4 regions of the Pseudoalteromonas thalassia genome follow, and region 4 is predicted to be linked to each of the others. Evidence: predicted binding sites of a transcription regulator. Region 4 holds the regulator's gene; each other region holds the start of a gene.
The links. Region 4 encodes sigma-54, which starts transcription at its own class of promoters, with help from an activator protein. Its sites were predicted from a motif close to GTTGGCACGNNNNTNGNNT; they were not measured.

Region 1 (3,283 bases), on a different contig from region 4:
CAAAGTGACGCTCAATCTTATCTTTTATGGCGGCAAAACTAAGCTCAGTTACTGTCTCTTTACTAGTACGAATCGCATTATAACTAAGTAAACTTTCTATCATTGCTCTAAGTCGCACCATGCTTTGGGTGATTAGCTCAAGGACTGCTTTTTGCTCATCATTAATAGGGCCAACAATTTCATCTGTTAATAGATCAGTTCCTTCAACCATTGAAGCAAGTGGGGTCTTTAATTCATGAGTTACATGACGCAAAAACGTATCTTTTTGCTGCTCCAACATATACAACTGCGCTTGAACCCATTCTAGTTTGTTGCCAAGTTCAACTAACTCAGACGAGCCTCGGACATTTATTTTTTGCTGCCAATGGCCTTGACCTAGCTTATCAATCACGCTCGTTAGCTCTCGTAGACGACCACTGATCCGCCATAAAAACCCTCCGCCTACAAGTAGAGTCAAAGGAATAAGTGCTACTAACCAGTTAATAAAAGATGTTTGCAATGCTTTTAATTGCTGCTGGTTTTTAGTTATACGTAATTCGTTTTGCTCTCTAAGCCAATTGGTTTGCTCACTAATTAACTTACTTGCGGGGGCAAATAACTCACCATCTTGCTTTTGTTCAAATAAAAGATGCTGCTGTGCAAATTGCAGTACCTCAGCTAATTGACGCCACTGCAAAATATAATCAGCCGTAGGACTTAAAAAGTTCAGTTCATCAATACGCTGAATTGATGAACTCCACTTATTTTCAATTAATGTATCTAAAGATTCACTCTTGAGTACCCAATTTTGCCGCGTTGCTCTTTCAAGGCTATTTAAGTCTTGCTTTAAATTGTTAAATACCTTTGTGATTTCATCATTATCACCCACAATTTCTTGCGTAACAGCCAGCTGTTTATTCAGTGCGTTTAAAAACAAAATCACCACTAAACACAATGGTAATAAGGAAAGTAAAATACTACATACAAACTGACCAATTAGGCTTGGTCGCCAGCTTAAACACTGTTTGCACTTAATTACTATGCTACTTTGCATACTTACCCTCATAAGAAACGCTGGCATTCATTATTCGTGAATGAACTTAGACACTCGCTGAATCCGAACTGAAAAAAGACAACTTACTGCCTAAATCAGGCGCAACGTTGCTATTTTGCAACAATACAACTAATTGAAAATTAAGAAAAAAAATAAAAACCAATAATTACGTTGCAAAAAAGACACATTACTCTGTAACTATTTCGTTCCCAATAACAGTAAAATAACATAAATCATTGATAAAAAAGAAGAATAAAAGTTGGCACAGTTATTGTATTAGCACTTACAAATAAGTTTATTAGGACACCAAATGAAAACGAGGACCTACACACTAGCCGTGCTGTTGAGTGTAATTTCAATGAGCAGTAATGCATTTGATTTAAAAGATACATTCAATGAATTAGATAAAGATAGCAATGGTTTTTTGAGTGATGCTGAAGCTTCTGAAGACGCTTTATTACATGGAAACTTCACTCAAATTGATAGCAATCAAGATGGTCAAATTTCATTTGCAGAGTTTAAATCATTTATTAATTAGGAGTGTGTGATGAAACAACTTTTTGCAGCATTCTCGTTGATGTTTTTAGTTATAAGTGCCACCGTTTTAGCATCGCAAATGGATGTGCGTTTTGCGAAATTTGATACCAATGCCGATGGCGAAATTTCATTAACTGAAGCAACCAAACACGATAACTTACTTAAGCAATTTACCGATCTGGATGAAAACGGCGATCAAGTTCTGTCTGAACAAGAGTTTGAGAAATTCAAACCTTAACGGCTTAAAGTGCTTGCCATAATCCCAGAGGGAATGTGTAAACGGATTTAAATTTTGGGACTTAAATTATGGCAAGCACTTTTACCAAAGCGTGTTGACCTTTGTGGATTAAAATTTGTTCACTCTAGGGACGATTCAATCGCAGCGCGAGATTTGTAACCTAGTGGGCTAAGTAAAAATCGAGCAACAAAGAGTTAATCGCCCCTAGGAAGAACCCGAAGGGCAGCGCGCCCTAATAAAGGAGAGTAATTATGAGAATTTTCTGGCTTGCTTCATGTACCTTAATTACTATAAGCTTCAACAGCTTAGCATTGGATGTAAAACAACGCTTTGATCACCTAGATAAAGATAAAAACGGCTTTTTATCTTTGGAAGAACTTTCATCTCAACCGCATTTAAAAAAGCATATGGCGCAGTGGGATGAAAATAAAGATCAACAAATATCGCTTCTTGAATTTAAACACTACTTAACAAATAAGAGTTAAAGCAATGTCAAAATTAACCTTTGCCAGCCTCGCAATGTGTTGCGTATTTAGTACAATCAGTGTCGCTGCAGATAGTATTGGTGAAAAATTTAAACAACTAGACCGTAATGAAGATGGCTTCTTGAGCCGCTCAGAATCTGCTCGAGATCCAGCTTTATGGTCTCGGTTTAGTAATTACGATAATAATAAAGATAACAAGCTATCTCTCTCAGAATACAAGGCTTATGCCAGTAAATAGCCGTTATTTTTAGTCGAAATTTTCTTCTGTGAGTTGCAGTTTACTGCAACTCTGATACTGTTTTCATACATTAAAAAAATAATTAAAAGATTATGAAACTTATCATCAGCCTACTGGCAACAGCTTCACTGAGTTGTTTTGCCAACACCACAGTTATCTACAATGTAAATGGTTATACACCGACCTACCAAGGTGAAACCCAACACTTTTCAGCACTGGTTTTTAAAGACGGTAAAGTCGTAAAAACTGGCGATGACTCGATTAAAAAAAGCTTCCCTGACGCTACTACTATTGATGGTAAACAAGCCACTCTTTTACCTGGTTTAGTCGATGCTCATGGTCATGTGATTGGTTTAGGTAATAATCTGTCTCAACTTGATGTCAGAAATACCCGTTCAGCAGATGAGGTTGGCAAAATGCTGACTGAATTTGCTAAAGATAAACAAGGCTGGATCATTGGTCGCGGCTGGAACCAAGAGCAATGGCCTGGCGGACAGTTTCCAACCGCTGCTGATTTAGACAAATATGTAAAAGATAAACCCGTGGTACTTTCTCGGGTTGACGGCCATGCGGTCTGGGTTAACTCAAAAGCAATTGAATTAGCTGGGATATCTGCAGCCACCGATTCACCTGCTGGGGGAGAAATCATCAAACTGACTTCAGGTGAGCCATCAGGCGTATTTATTGATAAAGCCGAAACGCTTATTACAAAGCATGTACCAAAAGTAAGCCATGCCAGCATTAATACAGCA
Region 2 (3,283 bases), on a different contig from region 4:
GTGACTAAGATAAGATTACGCATGCTGCCTCCTACGACTTATAACTGTTGATTGATGTAACTAAGCATTTCATCCACTGCTGAAATCACTTTTGAATTCATTTCATAAATTCGTTGCGTTTCAATCAGATTAACCAGCTCTTCTGTTACATTTACATTTGACGTTTCAAGCGAACCTTGTACCACAGTACCTAAACCATCAATACCCGGATTACCTTGCACTGGTGCGCCACTTACAGCTGTTTCTGTGTATAAGTTTTGCCCCATTGGCTCAAGACCCGATGGATTGATGAAGTCTGTTATAGTGAGCTGACCAATTACCACATTTTCTGCCTGACCTGCTACACGAACAGATACTTCGCCATCTTGTGACACCGTAATTGATTGCGCATCATTTGGCACATTCATTTCAGGTTGCAACGGGAAACCCGCACCTGAAGTTACGATACGACCGTCTTCATCTGTCGTAAATTGACCATTACGTGAGTAAGCAATATTGCCGTCAGGTAGCTGTACTTCAAAAAAACCTGGGCCTGAAATCATCCAGTCCAGTGAGTTTTCGGTCGTTAACATATTACCTTGCGAAAAGTTCTTTTGGTTTGCTACAACCTTAGCGCCAGCACCAAGCATTAAACCTGATGGCATTTCAGTATCTTGAGACGAACGACCACCTGGTTGATTAATGTTTTGATATAGTAAATCTTCAAATACGGCGCGGCTTTTTTTGTAACCGACCGTGCTGGCATTCGCGAGATTATTTGAGATCACCGAAATATCGGTTTGCTGGGCGTCAAGCCCGGTTTTACTAATCCACAATGCTGGATTCATAACTCTACCCTCTCAGTCATCTTAAACAATGCGTAACAGCTGATCTTGACGCTCATCAAGCTCTTCGGCTGTTTTCATCAATTTAACTTGTAATTCAAATTGGCGTTGGTTGCTGATCATGTCGACCATTTCATGGACTGGATTAACGTTCGACATTTCAAGCGTACCTGACAGTACTTTTACATTGGGTGAAATATCACAGAACCCACAAAGATCATTGACCAACATATCTTCTTTTGGTCTAAATAAACCGTCATTACCTTTTTCAAGCTGAGTGTTATCAGCTTCGATCACTTTTAAGCGGTCAACCACTTCTAAAAAGTTGGCAGGTGCACCTTGCGGGCGCACTTGGATCGCGCCATCTTCGCTAAACTCAACCTTCTCAATTGGCAAAGGCAAGATAATAGGCCCGCCCTCGCCAATAACTTGACGGCCATGGCTGGTGATCAATGCGCCGTCAGGTGTGATGTTTAGTGTGCCTGTTTTGGTATAAGCTTCGTTACCTGATGCATCTTGCACACTGAGCCAACCACGGTCGCTCATGGCAATATCAAGCTCTCGGCCTGTCTCAACGAATCCACCCGATTCCATATTTGAACCAGGACGCTCTTGCATCGCAAACACACGTGATGGCAAGCCTTCACCAAAAGCCTGCATGGAACGCGCTTGTGCAAAATCAGCTTTAAAGCCAGTGGTGTTTGCATTAGCAAGGTTGTTAGCCTTTAACTCAAGACCACGCAAGCTTTGCTTGGCACCAGACATGGCAATGTAGACCATTTTGTCCATAACATTGACTCACTAAAAATACGATAACTAAAGAAATGCAATAAAAGTGCCAAAGTAAAATTGACGCATAAATAGGATGGTAAAAATGAAAAAGGCTGCCAATTGAGGGAGCAGCCTTCGTGTCGGATTAAGCTCAGAGCCGTTAAGATTAACGGATCTGTAGGATGTTTTGTTGTAGTGTTGAGTTAACTTCTAATGCACGTGAATTTGCTTGGAAGTTACGTTGAGCACTGATCAAATCAACAAGTTCACTTGTTAAGTTGACGTTTGACTGCTCAAGAGCTGATGAGTTAATTGAACCTAATGTACCTGAACCTGGTTCACCGGCAATTGGCTCACCTGAGGTTAAGCTTTTCTTCCATGCCGTGTTACCCACTTGCTGTAAACCTTGTGAGTTAGAAAAGCGCACCATTGCCACTTGGCCTAAGAATGAAGTATCACCATTACTGTAAGAAGCAACGATTTTACCATCTGTACCAATATCAATACCTGATAGACGACCTACAGTCGCACCATCTTGCTCTAGCGCTTTCACTTCAAAGTTACTTGCATATTGAGTCGGTATTTTATTCGTTGTACCAGCTTCATCGCGCCAATTGATGTTTACATCATCAGGGAAACTCGCACCGTTAGATAATAAACCAGATATACCGCCTGAAGGTATTGTTAATGGATTAAACGTTGCATCAGTATTTGCAGTCCCATCAGTGCTTTGAGGTAAACCACTTGAGTCAAACTGAAAAGTTGAAATAGGTGTGTATGGCGACGCAGTTTGCTCAGTACCATTAGCAGCAAACGGCTTTTCATCAAGTGTTGCAAACACTTGCCATTCATTGTCATTACCAGTCACTGCTGCGTCAGTTTTAACAAAGAAGAACTGTAAAATGTGTGGCTCACCTAAAGAATCATACACCGTTGTTGATGTTGAACTGTTGTACGATGCACTTGTCTCTGGGTCAAATGGTGTAACTGCTGGCGTTAATGCACGCGAATCTAAGTTAAACGACGAATAAACATTGGTCGTAGCGCGTGGAGAACCTGATGCATCAGGAATTTGTAGCGCAGAAGATGTGCTTAAACTAACAGAAGTTGTATCACCCGTTGCTTCATCAACAGGGAAACCTTGTAAGTAGTTTCCGCTAGCATCCACAATAAAGTTGTCTTTATTCAGTTTGAACGCACCAGCACGAGTATATGTAAAATCTTGTGCACCTAGGTCATTTGCCATGGCAAAGTAGCCTTCACCAGTAATTGCTAAGTCCAGTGAGTTATTAGTGAAAGATAATGAACCTTGGTGGAATTGTTGTGCCACCATTGTAGTTCTTACACCGTCACCATTTTTAGTTTTACCTGAGCTAAATACTGATGATGCGTACACATCAGCAAACTCAGCACGAGACTCTTTAAAGCCTGTGGTGTTAACGTTAGCAATATTGTTTGCTGTTACATCTAAGTCTTTTTGCGCGGCAGCAAGGCCGGTTAATGCAATATTGAAGCTCATAAGTCACCTCTAAAGTGTCAATCTGTAGCACTAGGCTAACTAGTTAATCTGTGTAATTAAGCGATTTCTGCAACATCAGTTAGCCTAACCGCGCCTTCTTTAGTATTAATAATAATGCCGCTAGATCCATTGATATTAACGCTTTCAATATTTTTGAAAGTCGCTAAAG
Region 3 (3,283 bases), on a different contig from region 4:
CCTATGTACCCAGAGCCTACAACAGAACAAATGGTGCCAACAGGGTCTTTGTTTGATAGCTATACATCAAACGATTTGTACTCTGATAAAAAGGCACTGCGTGCTGGCGATATCATCACTGTTAAATTGCAAGAGTCAACGCAAGCAACCAAAGCAGCAAAAACCGAAACCGATAAAGAAACAGATGCTAACTTAGACCCTGTAATTGGATTAGGTGGAAATCCGGTTAACATTGGTGGTGACAGCATTCAATTTGGCATTGGTTCAGGGTCATCATTTAAAGGTGACTCAAAGTCGAATCAATCGAATAGTCTATTTGGTGATATCTCTGTCAATGTGATGCGCGTTTTACCTAATGGAAACTTAGTGATCCGTGGTGAAAAGTGGCTCACGTTAAATACCGGTGAAGAGTTTATTCGTTTGGAAGGGTTAGTTCGTCCAGAAGATGTCTCAGCAAGTAATACAGTCACGTCAAACCGTATAGCGAATGCACGTATACAATATTCTGGTAAAGGGCAAATGCAAGAAACACAAAGTGCTGGCTGGCTTTCTCGATTCTTTAGCAGTTCGCTTTTCCCATTTTAGAGGAACAAAGTCATGAATGGGTTTAAATACATTATTGCTCTTTGCTTAATCAGCCTGCAGTTTTCTGCTCAAGCTGAGCGAGTTAAAGATGTGTCTATGGTTGAGGGTGTACGCTCTAACCAGTTGGTAGGCTATGGCCTTGTTGTTGGTTTGCCAGGCACTGGTGAGCAAAGCCGGTTCACACAACAAAGCTTTAAAGCCATGCTAAATGGCTTTGGTATCACTTTACCTGATAGCTTAAAACCCAAAATAAAGAATGTCGCAGCGGTGGCAGTGCACGCCGAGCTTCCAGCGTTTAGAAAGCCTGGGCAAACTATTGATATTACGGTTTCGTCTATAGGTAGTGCGGGCAGTTTACGTGGCGGTACTTTATTACAAACCTTCTTAAAAGGGGTTGATGGCAATACTTATGCGATTGCACAAGGCAGCTTAGTTGTGGGCGGTCTAGGTGCTGAAGGTGCTGATGGTAGCCGAGTTATTATTAACACACCAACAGTAGGTCGTATTCCAAATGGTGCAATTGTAGAACGTGCTATTAAAAGCCCGTTTATGCAAGGCGATTACATTACTTTTAATTTAAATCGTCCAGATTTCACAACAGCAAAGCGCTTAGAGCAAACCATTAACGATTTAGTGGGCCCTGATAGTGCCCAGGCAATCGATGCAGCCTCAGTACGCGTGTTAGCACCGCGAGATGCGTCTCAACGTGTTGCTTATTTGTCTACTCTTGAAAACTTAGAGTTTAAACCTGCAGACACGGCAGCGAAAATTATCGTTAACTCTCGTACCGGTACCATTGTGATTGGCAAAAACGTGAAGCTACAGCCTGCGGCTATTACGCATGGTGGATTAACGGTGACGATCGCTGAGCAGCAAAATGTATCGCAGCCAAATGCGTTAAGTGAGGGTGAAACCACAGTTACCAATCAAAGCATTATTGATGTGAATGAAGATGACTCACGTGCTTTTGTATTTAATCCAGGTGTTAATCTTGATGATCTCGTACGCGCAATCAATGAGGTTGGGGCTGCACCGGGTGACTTAATGGCAATACTTGAAGCTTTAAAAGAAGCGGGGGCGATAAACGGGCAACTGGTTATCATTTAAATTAAAACGCGCTCTAGGGCGCGTTTTTTTGTTTTCATATCTTTTAGCACTTTTTATATCTTTCACTCTTCAAGCATTAGCTAAAACTATTGTTTTAAAGTAAGTCAAAACCAATATCACTTATTAGCTATTCATTTCTAAAGATTTTTATTGGCGCAATTTTTGCATTTTAATTTGCATTATTAACTATTGTGTCAAAAAGCTGATGGATACTAATCATCTCGACAAGCAAAACTTTTTTGATTTAGGTAACTTAGACTCACTACGTCAAAGTGCCCTGAAAAGTGATGCCTCTAGCGATGCGTCAAAAGAGGCGCTGAAAAAAGCGGCGGCACAATTCGAATCTATCTTTACGCAAATGCTGCTTAAAAGTATGCGTAAAGCCAATGAGGCATTCGAAGATAAAGATAGCCCATTTAATTCAAGTGGCGTGAAGTTCTTTGAAGAAATGCATGACCAACAGCTTTCAGTCGAGTTGTCGTCGAATGGCTCGCTAGGCTTAGCTGATTTAATCGTTCAGCAGTTATCACCAGACGGTAAACAGTTTACCCCAGGCTCAGTACTAAGAACGACGACTGAGTTTGATAGTGATAAACGAGCAAGAGGGCAAGATGATGCTAATGCTCAAACTAAATCGGTTACAGATACTGAGCTAAATGAGCAGGCTAATAATCGTTTTGACGATGCTGAATCGTTTATTAGTTCTATCTGGGAACATGCCAAAAATGCTGCACAAAAGATTGGCCTGAATCCGGCGGTTATGGTTGCTCAAGCCGCACTTGAAACGGGTTGGGGTAAACACATCATCAGCAAAGCGGATGGTACAAGCAGTAACAACTTATTCAATATTAAATCAGATCAGCGTTGGCAAGGTGATAAAGCAAGTAAGCTTACCCTTGAGTTTGAACAAGGCGTGCCTGTTAAAAAACAAGCAAGTTTCCGCGCATATCAATCAATTAAAGACAGTGTGAATGACTTCGTTGACTTCTTAAATGAAAACCCACGTTACGAAGAAGCACTAAAAAACACTGCAGAACCTGCTGCCTTTTTAGATTCGTTACAAAAAGCAGGCTATGCAACTGATCCAAATTATGCCGATAAAATAAAGCAGGTGCTGAAGCGTGTTGAGCTTCAAAGTGTCGCTGCTTCATTGGTACGTTAAGGAGTAAACCCTCATGTCATTTAGCTTATATGACATTGCTAATGCGGGTGTAAGAGCGAATTCTGAGCTTTTACAAACCACCAGTAAAAACATAGCGAATGTGAATACTGAAGGCTATGTGCGTGAACGCACTGAGTTCACAACCATGATCGACAACCAAGTGGGTCGTGGCGAAACGTATCGCTTGTTAAATGAGTTTGCCCAAAAGCAATTAAATCGTGATACCTCAAATAAGGCATTTTTTGATCAGTTTGTAACTGAAGCAAGCCGAGTAGATAGCCTGTTTTCAGAAGAATCAAATAGTTTATCGACCAGTATCAACTCGTTTTTTAACAACGTACAAGAAAGCTTAAATCAGCCTTCGTCAAGAGTCGCTCGTTCACTAGTAATGACTGATGCACAGAACTTGATTGATCAGATGGATAGGTT
Region 4 (3,283 bases):
AGTTAACGGTTTATCAAAACCTAATGGCTATTTTAGAAACGCGTAAAGATTTAAATAAACAAGGCCGAGAAGAAACACTCAACAACTTACTTGATGAATTTAGTATTCAGCATATTCGTGATAGTCAAGGTATGGCCTTATCTGGGGGCGAGCGTCGTCGCGTAGAAATTGCTCGGGCATTAGCCGCAAACCCTAAATTTATCTTGTTAGATGAGCCTTTTGCTGGTGTTGATCCTATTTCAGTGTTAGATATAAAGAAAATTATTGAACACTTAAAAAATCGTGGTATTGGTGTATTAATCACTGACCATAATGTTAGAGAAACCCTTGATGTTTGTGAAAAAGCCTACATTGTTTCTCATGGGGAGCTAATTGCATCAGGAACACCTGAGCATGTTTTAGCTGACCAAACCGTACGCGATGTGTATCTAGGTGAGCAATTCAGGCTATAACCAATAAGCCACCATCTAGCGCATCTGCTAAACTAAATAACAATGACAATAAATCGATATAAATTTACCTGTGACTGCACAGGTGTCGATAACACATAAAAGGATTGTTAGGGATACATGAGGCAATCATTACAGCTGCGCATGGGCCAGCAACTTACAATGACTCCACAACTGCAACAAGCAATTCGCTTGCTGCAGCTTAGTACATTGGATCTCCAGCAAGAAATTCAAGAAGCACTTGATAGTAACCCTCTGCTTGAAGTGGAAGAAGCAGATTACAACGATGAAAACATTGGTAAGAACGAGCAAAAAGCTGAATCTGATGATACTCAGCTAAGTGCATCGGCCGAAGAAGCGCCGAGTGAGTACGAACAAGAAAGCAGCGATGCCCTTAACAAAGACACCGTTAGTGACGATTTAGCTATGGATGTGACATGGGATGAGTACATGAGTGCAGCCCCATCAACATCATCAGGTCCAATGCCAGAAGATGAGTCAATTTATCAAGGTGCATCGACTGAAACCCTCCATGAATACCTTATGTGGCAATTACAACTCACACCATTTAGCCCAACCGATGAAGCGATCGCTGTCGCCATCGTAGAGGCAATTGATGACTCAGGTATTTTAACTGTTAGCTGCGAAGACATAGTCGAAAGTTTTAATCAAAATAATGATGAAGAAGAAATCGAACTAGATGAAGTCGAAGCGGTCTTAAAGAGAATACAGTTGTTTGATCCAGTAGGGATTGGTGCCCGTAGCTTACAAGAGTGCTTATGTATCCAGCTTCGCCAATTCGATGCGAGTACGCCGTATTTAGCTGAAACTAAAATGGTTTTATCTGAGCATATTGAATTATTAGCAAGTCGCGACTATCGCACTTTGATGAAAAAGACTAAGCTTAAAGAAAGCGAACTAAAAGAAGTAATGACGCTGATCCACAGCTTAAACCCTAAGCCAGCAGACAGCATAGTTCGCGAAGAGTCTGAGTACGTTATACCCGATGTATCGGTTAAAAAAGTTAAAGGTCGTTGGGTCGTTGAACTAAACCCAGATTGTATGCCAAAAATTAGAGTGAATAGCCAATATGCAGCTATGTCACGCTCAGTAAAATCGAGCAGCGATAGCCAGTTTATTCGCTCTCATTTACAAGAAGCTAAATGGTTTATTAAAAGCTTAGAGAGCCGTAACGATACACTTTTAAAAGTGACCAATTGTATCGTACAGCAACAACAAGCATTTTTTGAACATGGCCCAGAAGCCATGAAACCAATGGTGCTGAACGATGTCGCAGAAATGGTCGAAATGCATGAATCGACAATTTCACGTGTTACAACACAAAAATACATGCACACCCCTCGCGGGATTTTTGAGTTGAAATATTTCTTCTCAAGCCATGTCAGCACAGAAAACGGTGGTGAGTGTTCATCAACAGCAATTCGCGCTTTGATCAAAAAGCTTATCGCTGCAGAAAACTCAGCTAAACCATTGAGTGATAGTAAAATTGCAGATATATTGGCTGAGCAAGGAATTAAAGTAGCTAGACGCACAATTGCAAAATATCGAGAGTCTCTAGCGATACCTCCGTCTAATCAGCGTAAGAGTTTGATTTAGACGTTTTACATAGAAGGAAAATGCTTATGCAACTAAATTTAACTGGTCGTCATGTAGAAATCACTGATTCATTAAGAGACTATGTAAACAGCAAGTTTGCAAAACTAGAAAGGCATTTTGACCACATTAATAATGTACATGTCATTCTAGATGTAGAAAAATTAAGCCAAAAAGCAGAAGCAACTTTACATGTAAATGGAGGCGAGCTCTTTGCCTCAACTGCACACCAAGATATGTATGCAGCCATTGACTCGCTAATCGATAAACTAGATCGTCAAGTCATTAAACACAAAGAGAAATTAGCTCGACACTAAATTATGAAACTTAGTTCACTTACTAACCAGGACTGCAGCAAAGCTGCGGTCCTTTTTAATAGCAAAAAAAGAATCCTTGAATATATCAGCGAGCTGGCTCACCAGCAGCTTCCTCATTTATCTCAACAAGACGTCCTTGATGCCTTACTCAATAGAGAAAAATTAGGCAGTACAGGTATTGGTCGTGGCATTGCTATTCCACATGGCCGCATGAGTGGTGCAGAGCAACCAAAGGCATTTGTCATAGTGAGTGAATCCCCAATCAATTTTGACGCAATTGATAACCGACCTGTGGATATTTTCGTTGCACTCATCGTACCAGATGGAGACAGCCAACTTCACCTAAAGACCTTATCGACAATTGCTGATAGACTAAAAGATAAAGAGTTTTGTAAACAGTTACGTAGCGCCAAAACAGACCACGAACTGTTTCAGGTCATATCAGCAGAGGCATAAATGGAATTAATTATCATCAGCGGTCGCTCAGGCTCAGGTAAATCGGTCGCTTTACGTGTACTTGAAGACTTGGGTTACTACTGTGTTGATAATATCCCAGTCAACTTATTACCTTCGCTTGTTCGTAGCGTTTCAGACAACTATGACAAAATAGCAGTCAGCATAGATGTGCGTAACTTACCGAAAGAGCAGCAAGAGTTTAATGATATTCTTGAATACCTGCCAGGTTTTGCAAACCCAACACTGTTCTATTTAGACAGTGATGACCAAACTCTGATCAAACGCTTTTCTGAAACGCGACGCTTACATCCTCTATCGATTGACTCGCTGCCACTCGATTTAGCAATTAAGCAAGAAAGAGTATTACTGGATGTACTGATCACGCGCGCTGATTTTATGATTGATACCACCGACCTGAGTGTTCATCAGTTAGCTGAATCAATTCGT

Region 1: AAEU31_RS06270 (EF-hand domain-containing protein) is a predicted target of sigma-54. The motif match lies at 1,292-1,310, and genes of this name have one in related genera.
Region 2: AAEU31_RS00745 (flagellar basal body rod protein FlgF) is a predicted target of sigma-54. The motif match lies at 1,649-1,667, and genes of this name have one in related genera.
Region 3: flgJ (flagellar assembly peptidoglycan hydrolase FlgJ) is a predicted target of sigma-54. The motif match lies at 1,842-1,860, and genes of this name have one in related genera.

Annotation. Positions count from the first base shown of each region.
Region 1 is NZ_JBMMUE010000004.1:15,154-18,436, forward strand. It holds gene AAEU31_RS06265 (sensor histidine kinase) at 1-1,033, opposite strand, end outside; gene AAEU31_RS06270 (EF-hand domain-containing protein) at 1,344-1,571, shown strand; gene AAEU31_RS06275 (hypothetical protein) at 1,581-1,808, shown strand; gene AAEU31_RS06280 (EF-hand domain-containing protein) at 2,060-2,293, shown strand; gene AAEU31_RS06285 (EF-hand domain-containing protein) at 2,298-2,531, shown strand; gene AAEU31_RS06290 (amidohydrolase) at 2,624-3,283, shown strand, end outside.
Region 2 is NZ_JBMMUE010000001.1:148,527-151,809, reverse strand. It holds gene flgH (flagellar basal body L-ring protein FlgH) at 1-23, opposite strand, end outside; gene flgG (flagellar basal-body rod protein FlgG) at 39-827, opposite strand; gene AAEU31_RS00745 (flagellar basal body rod protein FlgF) at 849-1,613, opposite strand; gene flgE (flagellar hook protein FlgE) at 1,762-3,114, opposite strand; gene AAEU31_RS00735 (flagellar hook assembly protein FlgD) at 3,171-3,283, opposite strand, start outside.
Region 3 is NZ_JBMMUE010000001.1:151,886-155,168, forward strand. It holds gene flgH (flagellar basal body L-ring protein FlgH) at 1-585, shown strand, start outside; gene AAEU31_RS00760 (flagellar basal body P-ring protein FlgI) at 598-1,692, shown strand; gene flgJ (flagellar assembly peptidoglycan hydrolase FlgJ) at 1,898-2,854, shown strand; gene flgK (flagellar hook-associated protein FlgK) at 2,868-3,283, shown strand, end outside.
Region 4 is NZ_JBMMUE010000012.1:41,668-44,950, reverse strand. It holds gene lptB (LPS export ABC transporter ATP-binding protein) at 1-452, shown strand, start outside; gene AAEU31_RS14400 (RNA polymerase factor sigma-54) at 570-2,066, shown strand; gene hpf (ribosome hibernation promoting factor) at 2,093-2,380, shown strand; gene ptsN (PTS IIA-like nitrogen regulatory protein PtsN) at 2,384-2,836, shown strand; gene rapZ (RNase adapter RapZ) at 2,837-3,283, shown strand, end outside.